Regions from separate parts of the Pseudomonas bambusae genome, predicted to be linked through region 2. Evidence: predicted binding sites of a transcription regulator. Region 2 holds the regulator's gene; the other holds the start of a gene.

Region 1 (5,842 bases), 2.0 Mb from region 2:
GTGAACAGTCCGACTTCCACCGCGTAGGTGCCGCCAATCGGCAGGCCCAGCCGCCACAACTCTTTGAGGCTGGCGCGCGACAGGCTCATCAGACCTACGTGTAAAGGGTACGCGGCGTACACCTTGTGGTAACGAATGTGCAGCCAGAGTGCCAGCGCCATGCTGTTGGTGACAATGGCGGTGACCAGCCCGATCCCCATCAACCCCCAATGCGGCAACCCGAACAGGCCGTGAATAAAGGCGTAGTTGAGGCCGAAGTTGGCCGCGACCCCGACCAGGCTCACCACCATCACCGGCGTCGCGCGGCCCAACGCGCTGGTGAACCCGCGCAACGCCATGAAACTCAGCAGGCCCGGCAGCGCCAGCGGCAAGGTCAACAGGAATTGGCTGGCCATGTGAACGTTGGCTTCGGCCTGGCCGAAGTGCAGCAGAATCGGCGTCAGGTTCCAGAGAATCAGCGCGGCGACCAGCGCCATGCCCCATGCGAGCCAGAGGCCTGCTTGAGTCAGCCGCGTCGCGCCGAGGTCATCATTGGCGCCTTTGCGAATCGATACCAGCGTGCCCACCGCGGCCATCACGCCCACGCAGAAAAATGAAACGAAGTTATAGCTCGCCGCCCCCAGCCCACCGCCCGCGAGAGACTCCGGGCCGAGCTTGCCCATCATCACCGTGTCGGTGAAGACCATCAGCATGTGCGCCATCTGCGACGCGATCAACGGCCCGGCCACGCGCAGGATGATCCACAATTCTTTGAAGGCGTTCTGTTGCATGTTCGCGGCGCTCGGGAGGGGTGAGGCATTGATGAGCAGGCCATTGTCGTGATTCGAGGTGTAATGCACAAAGGGATAAATCCGATCATTGGCATGAGTAAAACTCATCCTGAGAATTTTGCAGTACAGTGCCGAGATCGCTATCACGCCAAGAGGAATGCGCCCGATGCCTCGTAGTCTTCCGCCTTTGTATGCGCTCCGTGCATTTGAAGCTGCCGCGCGGCACAGCTCATTTACCCGCGCCGCCGAAGAACTGTCGATCACACAAAGCGCGGTCAGTCGGCACATTCACACCCTTGAGCAGCACTTTGCCTGCCGATTGTTTCGTCGCAACGGACGCAATCTGCAATTGACCGAGGCGGCTCGGGAGCTGTTGCCGGGGGTTCGTGAAGGGTTCTCGGCGCTGGAGCGGGCGTGCAGTGCGCTGATGGCTGAAGAGGGTATTTTGCGCATGAAAGCACCCTCGACGCTGACCATGCGCTGGTTGCTGGCGCGGCTCAGCCGGTTTCGTCATTTGCAGGTGGGCAATGAGGTGCAACTGACGAGCGCGTGGATGGACATCGATAACGTCGATTTCGCTCAGGAGCCCTTTGACTGCGCGGTGTTGCTGAGTCGTGGGCATTTTCCCCCGGACTGGGAGGCGACCTATCTTTTTCCGGAACTGTTGATTCCGGTGGGATCGCCCAGCCTGCTTGATGACGCGCCTTGGGATGTTGCGCGACTGGCCAGCGCTGAATTGCTGCATCCCACGCCGGATCGCCGGGATTGGCGCAGTTGGCTTGAGCGCATGGGTTTGTCGGATCAGGTCTCGCTCAAGGGGGGACAGGTGTTCGACACCCTGGAATTGGGGATGATCGCGGCGGCGCGGGGATATGGGGTGTCGATGGGCGACCTGCTGATGGTGGCCGAAGACGTCCTCCAGGGCCGGCTCAGTCTTCCGTGGCGTACGGCGGTGGTCAGCGGCGAGAACTATTACCTCGTCTGGCCCAAGACCCGCCCGGGGGGAGAGCGGTTGCGCAGACTCAGCGATTTCCTGCAGGGCGAGGTGCAGGCGATGGAATTGCCGGATGTGACGATATTGGAGTGAGCATGCCTCGACAGCGAGGCTCACTTTCCCTGTCGGCCACCGGTTCTTCTGTGGGAGCGAATTCATTCGCGAAAAATAGTCCAGCCGCTAGAGGAGTGTTGGTTGTGCCGCCGCATCGCGAATGAATTCGCTCCCACAGGTTATGTGTCATGCCGAATCGCCTTCCGTCCTAAGACCCCGTGTAGGACTCAAGTATTTTCGGTGTCAGCCGAAGGTGTTATTACAGAGCCGACAACAATCGATCGGCCTATCGATACCCTCTATTAGAAATCAGCCCGAACGGTACACCTGAGGTCAGGACGATCCGGTCGTTTGGCAAGGAGTTTTCATGCCTCAACCCCGTGCCCGCATTGCCTCGCAGCTTGGCATCGCCTTGGCCGTCATCCTGGCGGTCGTCATCAGCGGCAGTACCCTGTTCGCCTTGCGTTCGCTGGATTCGGCGAACCTCGTTATCCGCGAAGAGCATATGGGCAGCGAAGCGCGGTTGTTGGCCGATCAGCTCAATACGTTCCACAGCACTTTGCGTGACAGCACTCAACGTTTGAGCGGGCTGTTCGAGAAGCGCTTCAGTGGCGGCCTGACGTTGCAGCCCGAGCAACAAATCACCGTTGCCGGGGTACAAACGCCTGCGCTCCTGCTCAATGGCAATCCGCTGAACAATGACTTCGCCGAAGTCGACGACTTCAAGAAAATGACGGCAGGCGTCGCGACAGTCTTCGTGCGCAACGGCGACGACTTCATCCGGGTCAGCACCTCATTGAACAAGCAGGACGGTTCCCGCGCCATCGGCACCGTACTGGATCACAAACACCCGGCGTACGAAAAATTGCTCGCTGGGCAGAGTTACGTGGGTCGCGCGCTGTTGTTTGACCGGCTGTACATGACCCAATACACCCCTGTGCGGGACGCGGGCGGCAAGGTCATCGCCGTGCTGTTTGTGGGCTTCGATTACACCGACGCGCAGAAGTCGCAGTTCGACAACCTCAAAAGCTTCCGCATCGGCTCGACCGGCTCGTTGGCCCTGCTCGACGAACAGAACAAATGGCTGGTGCCGCCAGCGGGCGTGAAGGATCTGGATCAGGCGAGCAAAACCTTGGCCGAATTCGTCAAAACCCCTAACAAAGGCCGTTTCTGGCAAGACGCAGGGGATGATTTCTACACGGTCGCTGAACCGTTCTCCGGTGGACCATGGATCGTGCTCGCCACCATGCCTAAAGCGGAAATCAGCGCCGTGACCTGGAGCGTCGGCACCCAACTCGCCATCGGTAGCCTGTTGGCGATGCTGATCGCAGTCGGCTCGGCGATCTGGCTGTTGCGCAGCAAATTGCAGCCGCTGTCGGACCTTGTGAATCAGGCCGAAGCCCTCGGCGCCGGCGACCTGAGCGTGCGCCTGAACGTGACGCGCCACGACGAAATCGGCCAGTTGGCCAACAGCTTCAACCAGATGGGCCAGGCGCTGGAAACCATGGTGTCGCATATTCGTATCGCGGCTCAGGAAGTCAGCGGGCGGGCGCAGGCGTTGTCTGGCCTGTCGGGCGGCGCGTACGAAGGCATGGAGCAACAGTCCGGTGAGATCACCAGCATGGCCGGCGCCGTCGAAGAGTTCAGCGCCACGGCCCTGACCATCGCCGACAACATGGGCAACACCGAGCGTCTGGCCCAGGGCAACGCCCAGCAAACTCGCATTGGTCGCGCATCGATGGAAGAAGCGTCGGCGTCCCTTGAGCAGATCGCCGGTTCGCTGGGTAGCACCGCCGCCGTGATCGACACCCTCGGTCAGCGTTCGCAGGAAATCGGCGGCATCGTCAGCGTCATCACCTCCATCGCGGAGCAGACCAACCTGCTTGCCCTCAACGCCGCCATTGAGGCTGCGCGGGCAGGGGAGCAGGGGCGCGGATTCGCTGTGGTCGCTGATGAAGTGCGTAATCTCGCCTCGCGCACCCGTCAGGCCACCGACGAAATCTCCGGCATGATCGCCAGCATCCAGCAGGAAACCGGCAACGCCATCAGCACCATGGAGCAGGGCAACACGCTGATGCAGGAAGGCCTGTCGCGTAACGCCAAAGTGGCCGCCGCACTGGCCCATATTGACGAGCAAAGCCGCTCGGCGGGCGAGCAATTCGCGTCGATCACCACCGCGACCCAAGAGCAAAGCAACACCGCGACGCTACTCAGTGCCAACTTGCAAAGCATTGCACTGGCCAACAGCGAACAGCGCGAAGTGGTGTCGAACCTGGCGGTGACGGCGCAAGAGTTGAACGCGCTGGCGGCGGACCTGCGCAAGGAAGTGGACCGCTTCAGGTAAAGGAAAACCTAGCTGCCCATGACATTTTGCAGGCGGATAGCGAGTTCGATGGCGAAGCGTCGTTCCGGCGTTTCAACATCGATGTCGAACAGTTCCTGAATGCGCGTCAGCCGATAACGCAGCGTGGTGACATGCACCCCCATCGCATCCGCGCAGGCCTGGCTGCGGCAACAGACTTGCAGGTAGGTCGAGAGGGTTTCGAGGTACGGCGTGCCGTGCTGTTTGTCGTGAGCGATCATGGCCCCCACGCTGTCGGCGACATAAGCGCGAATGTCTTCGCCGCCGACCGCTGCGATCAGCATCGGCATCGGCCCGAAATCCTGGCCTGAGAGGGGCCCGGTTCGTCCGAACGAGCGGGCAATGTCGATCATCCGGCGGCAACGCTCCCACGCCACGGGATAATCGTTCAGTGTCGTGCAGCAGCTGCTGGCCAGCACGATGGGTTCGACGGACAGGTAATGCATCAGGTCGTCAGTGATGCGGCGCATGACCTTGGTGATTCTCTCGGCGCCTTTTTCCCCTTCGAACGGCACAAGACACACCAGCCCCTTATCGATGGCGATCACCGTCGCGTCCATCCCGGCGCGTTGCAGGATGCGCGATGCGTTGTGATGGAAGTGGCTGGGCGCGGTGGCGTGCTTTTTCGCCCCGTCGGAAAAGTCCACGACGATCATCTGTTGCGGCGCGTTGAGATGAATGTCCAGCCGCTGCGCCCGTTGCAGCACGTCGTTGGCGTCCCGCCAGCGGCGCTCGATGACCTCGAAAAACAGCTCGGTCTGGGTGCGGGTTTCGAAGCGGAAGCGAATGACGCTGCGCATCATCTGCACGCTCAGGGCGAACTTGGCGCTTTCCAGCATCAGTTGGTCCAGCTCGCTCAGCGACGGCGCAACGGCAAACAGCACCAGTGCGCCCACCAGTTCGTGATCGACCGTCAATGGCTCGATCTGCGCCTTGAAGGTGAAATGCCGCGTGCCGTCGTCGAGGAACAGATTGACTGGCGTGCGCACTGAGCTGTTCAAGGTGTCGCGACAGGTTTTCGAAATCTGCGAACTGAGCACCCCTGCCACGGCGTTCTGCCAGCTGGCGTCGTCGAACATCAGTGTGTCCGGCGAGCGTCCCGCGATGACCTGGTTCGCCGCGAAATCCACCGCCACCAACGGGCTGGGCAACAGGCTGCCGACCATGAGCGATAGCGATGACACCGAGCCTTCCGCCAACACGTGTTCGAGCAGCGTAGTGTGCACGCGTAACGCTTGCTGCAAGCGTTCGGCGGCCAGGCGTTGCGCTTCCAACTGGTGCTCGCGCTCAACGGCAATGGCGCCCAGGTGAATGATCATTCCGAGGAAGGCCAGGTCTTCATCGCCGACTTCTTTGATGTGGCGCGACACCACGCTCAACACCATGGGGCGCCCTTCGAAATCCCGGCAGCTCATCGGCATGACCAGCACCGTGCGGTAATCGCGCTCGTAGGATTCCATGCGATAGCCCGAGTACTCGCTTTCGCGGACGTCGCGGATGTAGATCGGCTCGTTGCGTTGCAGGGCGATCACGGCGGGGCTCGACGCCAATTCCCAGCGGTCGCTGAGCGGGCGCTGCAACAGCGTCGGGTCGTGACGGGCGACGACGTACGCGTAGCCTTGGCTCATGTCGATGGACATGATCGACCCCAGCGTCCAGTCG
Region 2 (5,842 bases):
GCGAAGTGCTGAGCCTGGCGGTGACACATGAATTGCCCGTGGCCTATCTCACCGATGGCCCGCGCATTCCGGATGATCTGCATCTGCCACGTCGGCATCAGTTGGTCAGCAGGGCTGTCAGCGTTCAGATGCAGGAGGAGCCTAGCGAGGAAGCGATGGCGGATATGTTTGCGGATCTTTATCACAGCCCCGGCAAGCGCGCGGGCTAGGTAAGGAAAATGACAGTGGAATATACCTGCATCGATGGTCTGCCAAGCATTGTTCACGCAGTGAACGTGCAGCCCGAAATGTGGCTTTGGTCTAAGCAAGACAAGGTAAAAAATTAACATGGGCAGCATGCATCCCGTACAGGTTATCGCGGTGACCGGTGGCAAAGGTGGCGTCGGCAAGACCAACGTGTCAGTGAACCTCTCGCTGGCCCTGGCTGAGCTGGGACGTCGCGTCATGTTGCTGGACGCCGATCTGGGTCTCGCCAACGTTGACGTATTGTTGGGACTGACCCCTAAACGCACCTTGGCGGACGTCATTGAAGGACGCTGCGAGCTGCGCGATGTTCTGTTGCAGGGCCCGGGCGGTGTGCGCATCGTGCCTGCGGCGTCGGGCACCCAGACCATGGTTCACCTGAGCCCTGCGCAACACGCGGGTCTGATTCAGGCGTTCAGCGACATCGGCGACAACCTGGACGTGCTGGTGATCGACACCGCTGCCGGGATCGGCGAATCGGTGGTCAGCTTCGTGCGCGCCGCGCAGGAAGTGCTGTTGGTGGTCTGCGATGAACCGACCTCGATCACCGACGCCTACGCGCTGATCAAACTGCTGAACCGCGACTACGGCATGAACCGTTTCCGCGTGCTGGCTAACATGGCGCAGAGCCCTCAGGAAGGCCGCAACCTGTTCGCCAAGCTGACCAAGGTCACCGACCGCTTCCTCGACGTGGCCCTGCAATACGTCGGCGCCGTGCCGTACGACGAATGCGTGCGCAAGGCCGTGCAGAAGCAGCGTGCGGTGTACGAAGCGTTTCCACGTTCCAAATGCGCGCTGGCGTTCAAGGCCATCGCGCAGAAGGTCGATACCTGGCCATTGCCGGCGAACCCGCGAGGCCACCTTGAATTTTTCGTTGAGCGCCTGGTTCATCAGACCAGTGCAGGGCCTGTGTCATGACTGCAAGTGGCTATCGCATGTACAGCAAATCGTCCAAAGATTCTCAGTATGAGCTGATCGAGCGCTATGCCCCTTTGGTCAAGCGCATCGCCTACCACTTGCTGGCGCGTCTGCCGGCCAGCGTGCAGGTCGAGGATCTGATCCAGGCCGGCATGATCGGCCTGCTCGAAGTGTCGACCAAATACGATTCCACCAAGGGTGCGAGTTTCGAGACGTACGCCGGCATTCGTATTCGCGGCGCGATGCTCGATGAAGTGCGCAAGGGGGACTGGGCGCCACGCTCGGTCCACCGCAATACGCGCATGGTCAGTGACGCGATTCGTGCAATTGAAGCGAAAACCGGTCGCGACGCTAAAGATCACGAGGTTGCGGCCGAACTTCAATTGAGTCTCGACGATTACTACGGGATTCTGAACGATACCTTGGGCAGCCGCTTGTTCAGCTTCGACGACCTGTTGCAGGACGGCGAGCATGAAGGGTTGCACGAGGACGGCGCGAGCCAGTCGCTCGAACCGTCGCGGGATCTGGAAGATGAACGTTTCCAGAGCGCGCTGGCGGACGCCATCGCCAACCTGCCCGAGCGTGAGCGCCTGGTGCTGGCGTTGTACTACGACGAAGAGCTGAACCTCAAAGAGATCGGGGAGGTCTTGGGGGTCAGCGAATCCCGTGTCAGCCAGCTGCATAGCCAGTGCGCCGCACGTCTGCGGGGCCGGTTGGGAGAATGGCGCGCGCGTTGACGCATTGACGCGGGCCCGTCTTTTCACAAAGATGCCTGCGTTTTGGGTGGTAAGGCCGGCTGTGCAAGGCGTTGTGTGGGAAGCAAAAGGGACAAGGCAGGAGCCGCTGGGATCAGGTCTTCGGACTTTTTCCGTGGCGCTCATCACGTGTTTCTTCGAAAGGCCCCCTCGTTTTCGTGTGACCGGTGGAGCGATGTTGCCGGTATTGATTGAACGCGCGTCCAGGCACTGGGCGCGTTAAAGACTGCTTGGAGGTCGAATTGGACAAGAACATGAAAATCCTCATCGTTGATGACTTTTCAACGATGCGGCGGATCATAAAAAACCTGTTGCGTGACCTTGGGTTCACCAACACGGCCGAAGCAGATGACGGTACCACCGCATTGCCGATGCTGCAGAGCGGTGCTTTTGACTTTCTGGTGACCGACTGGAACATGCCTGGCATGTCCGGCATCGACCTGCTGCGTCAGGTGCGTGCCGACGAACGTCTGCGTCACCTGCCTGTGTTGATGGTGACCGCCGAAGCCAAGCGCGAGCAGATCATCGAAGCCGCTCAGGCGGGCGTGAACGGTTACGTGGTCAAGCCTTTCACGGCTCAGGTGCTCAAAGAAAAAATCGAGAAGATATTCGAGCGCGTCAATTCCTGATGTCCGCTGTGAGGGCGCTATGGATTCCAAAGATTCGACAATGGGTGACTTCGAGTCGACCCTGAAGAAACACGCACAAGAACTGGTCGCCAGCCTCGAAAAAGGCAAGTTCGGCGACGCCGTGCAACTTATCCATGAGCTTAATCAGACCCGGGACCGCGGCCTGTATCAGGAAGTGGGCAAGCTGACGCGCGAGCTGCACAGTGCAATCGTCAATTTCCAGATTGACCCGCACATGCCGCAAGCCGAGGAAGTGTCGCAGATCACGGATGCCACCGAACGTCTGTCGTACGTTGTCCGCCTCACTGAAGGCGCGGCCAACCGCACGATGGACCTGGTGGAGCAGAGCACACCGCTGATGAACGGCCTGAGCGCCGACGCCAAGGCGTTGAGCGTCGATTGGGGCCGCTTCATGCGCCGCGAAATCGGTGCTGAAGAGTTTCGTGATCTGGCCCGCCGCGTCGAAGGTTTTCTGACCCGCAGCGAGAAGGAGACCCACGAGGTCGCCAGCCACCTGAACGACATTCTGCTGGCTCAGGACTATCAGGACCTGACCGGTCAGGTGATCAAGCGTGTGACCACACTGGTGACCGAAGTCGAGAGTAATTTGCTCAAGTTGGTGCTGATGGCCAGTCAGGTCGATCGCTTCGCCGGGATCGAACACGACCAGGAAGAGTTCCGTAAGCAAAAAGAACAGGAAAAACTTCATTCCAAGGGTGAAGGTCCGCAGATTCATGCCGATAAACGTGAAGACGTCGTATCCGGTCAGGATGATGTAGACGATCTGCTATCCAGCCTCGGCTTCTGAAATCCAGAGCCAGGGTTCTATGTGAAAGTGGCTGTGGGCTTGCGCGCCAATGTCTCGACGAAGGCAATGCGCGCAGGCCATCGACGCAGCTCCTGGATCGGTTGACGGTTAATTTTAGGAGCACCCCCAATGAGCTTCGGCGCCGATGAAGAGATCCTTCAGGATTTTCTGGTAGAGGCCGGCGAGATTCTGGAGCAGTTGTCCGAACAGTTGGTCGAGCTGGAAAGCCGACCGGACGATGCGGACCTGCTCAATGCAATTTTTCGCGGTTTTCACACTGTAAAAGGGGGCGCAGGCTTCCTCCAGCTCAATGAGCTGGTCGAATGCTGCCACATCGCCGAAAACGTGTTCGACATCCTGCGCAAAGGTGAGCGCCGGGTCGACGCGGAACTCATGGATGTCGTGCTCGAAGCACTGGACACCGTCAACAGCATGTTCGGCCAGGTCCGTGAGCGTTCGGACGTGACCCCGGCCACGCCAGAGCTGCTCGCCGCGCTGTCGCGTCTGGCCGAGCCTGCGTCTGCCGACGAAATCGCCGCTGCCCCTGCGCCGGTGGTTGAAGAGGTGGCCGAAGCGCCTTCCGAAGACATCACCGATCACGAATTCGAACAACTGCTGGACTCGCTGAATGCCGTGAAGGCGGAAGCGGCGAGCGCAGCCGTGTCTGCGCCACCGGCACCTGCACCCGCTGCGCCTGCAACGGAAGCCGCCAGCGACGAAATCACCGACGCCGAGTTTGAATCCCTGCTGGATCAACTGCATGGCAAAGGCCAGTTCGCGGTCGATGCCGTGGCACCTGCTGCCGCATCGGCTGCGTCTGCTGCGCCGGCTGCCGCGCCTGCCGGCGATGAAATCACCGACGACGAATTCGAAGCGTTGCTTGATCAACTGCACGGCAAAGGCTCGTTTTCCGCCGACACAGCGACAGCCGTTGCCCCTGCTCCAGTGGCGGCCGCGCCTGCCGCTGCCGAGTCCGGCGCCCCGGCGTCGGATGAAATCACCGATCACGAATTCGAAGCGCTGCTCGACCAATTGCATGGCAAGGGCACCTTCTCGGCGGATGTTGCCGCGAGCGCGCCCGTTGCCACGGCACCCGTGAAAAAAGCCGAACCGGCCAAGGCCGAGGCCCCCAAAGCCGAGCCAGCCAAACCGGCGGCCGCGCCTGCTCCGGCTGCGGCACCTGCGCCTGCAAAAGCGGCCGCTGCGCCAGCCCCTGCAGCGGCATCACCGGCCCCGACAGCACCGGCACCGGCCCGGGCACCTGCACCGGCAGCCGCCGACAAGGCCCCGACCGAAGCCGAAACCACCGTGCGCGTCGACACCGCGCGGCTGGACGAAATCATGAACATGGTCGGCGAGTTGGTGCTGGTGCGTAACCGTCTGGTGCGCCTGGGCCTCAACAGCGGCGATGAAGCCATGTCCAAGGCCGTGTCCAACCTGGACGTGGTCACCGCTGACCTGCAAACCGCCGTCATGAAGACGCGGATGCAGCCGATCAAGAAAGTCTTCGGTCGCTTCCCGCGACTGGTTCGCGATCTGGCCCGTCAGCTCAAGAAAGAAATCAACCTTGAACTGGTGGGTGAAGAAACCGACCTGGACAAGAACCTGGTCGAGGCCTTGGCCGACCCGCTGGTCCACTTGGTGCGCAACGCGGTTGACCACGGTATCGAATCGCCGGAAGAGCGCGAAGCATCGGGCAAGGCCCGTGGCGGTCGCGTGGTGCTCTCGGCGGAACAGGAAGGTGACCACATCCTGTTGTCGATTTCCGATGACGGCAAGGGCATGGACCCGGCGGTGCTACGCGCCATCGCGGTCAAGCGTGGGGTGATGGACAAGGATGCCGCGGATCGCCTGAGCGACACCGACTGCTACAACCTGATCTTCGCGCCGGGCTTCTCGACCAAGACCGAGATTTCCGACGTGTCGGGCCGTGGCGTGGGCATGGACGTGGTGAAAACCAAGATCGCCCAGCTCAACGGCACCATCAATATCTACTCGACCAAGGGCCAGGGCTCGAAGATCGTCATCAAGGTCCCGTTGACCTTGGCGATCATGCCGACCCTGATGGTGATGCTGGGCAACCAGGCGTTCGCGTTCCCGCTGGTCAACGTCAACGAAATCTTCCACCTGGACCTCTCGACCACCAACGTGGTCGACGGTCAGGAAGTGGTGATCGTGCGTGACAAGGCGCTGCCGCTGTTCTACCTCAAGCGCTGGCTGGTCAGCTCGGCCGCGCATGAGGAGCAACGCGAAGGTCACGTGGTGATCCTTTCCGTCGGCACCCAACGCATCGGCTTCGTGGTCGATCAACTGGTGGGTCAGGAAGAAGTCGTGATCAAACCGCTGGGCAAGATGTTGCAAGGCACGCCAGGCATGTCGGGCGCCACCATCACCGGTGACGGCCGCATCGCGCTGATTCTCGATGTGCCGAGCATGCTCAAGCGGTACGCCGCGCGGCGTATTTGATGCCCGGTATGCAGTGAACCTCG

The links. Region 2 encodes FliA, which starts transcription of late flagellar genes. Its sites were predicted from a motif close to CTAAAGTTTNNNNNNNNNNNGCCGNTAA; they were not measured.
Region 1: the regulator FliA is predicted to act here: its motif matches at 2,045-2,072, upstream of AAEO81_RS30125 (methyl-accepting chemotaxis protein).

The regions. Positions count from the first base shown of each region.
Region 1 covers NZ_CP151650.1:6,703,112-6,708,953, reverse strand. The annotation lists gene AAEO81_RS30135 (NorM family multidrug efflux MATE transporter) at 1-770, opposite strand, end outside; gene AAEO81_RS30130 (LysR substrate-binding domain-containing protein) at 937-1,857, shown strand; gene AAEO81_RS30125 (methyl-accepting chemotaxis protein) at 2,186-4,162, shown strand; gene AAEO81_RS30120 (helix-turn-helix domain-containing protein) at 4,171-5,842, opposite strand, start outside.
Region 2 covers NZ_CP151650.1:4,718,335-4,724,176, reverse strand. The annotation lists gene flhF (flagellar biosynthesis protein FlhF) at 1-209, shown strand, start outside; gene fleN (flagellar synthesis regulator FleN) at 328-1,161, shown strand; gene fliA (RNA polymerase sigma factor FliA) at 1,158-1,898, shown strand; gene AAEO81_RS21535 (chemotaxis response regulator CheY) at 2,171-2,545, shown strand; gene AAEO81_RS21530 (protein phosphatase CheZ) at 2,565-3,353, shown strand; gene AAEO81_RS21525 (chemotaxis protein CheA) at 3,483-5,819, shown strand.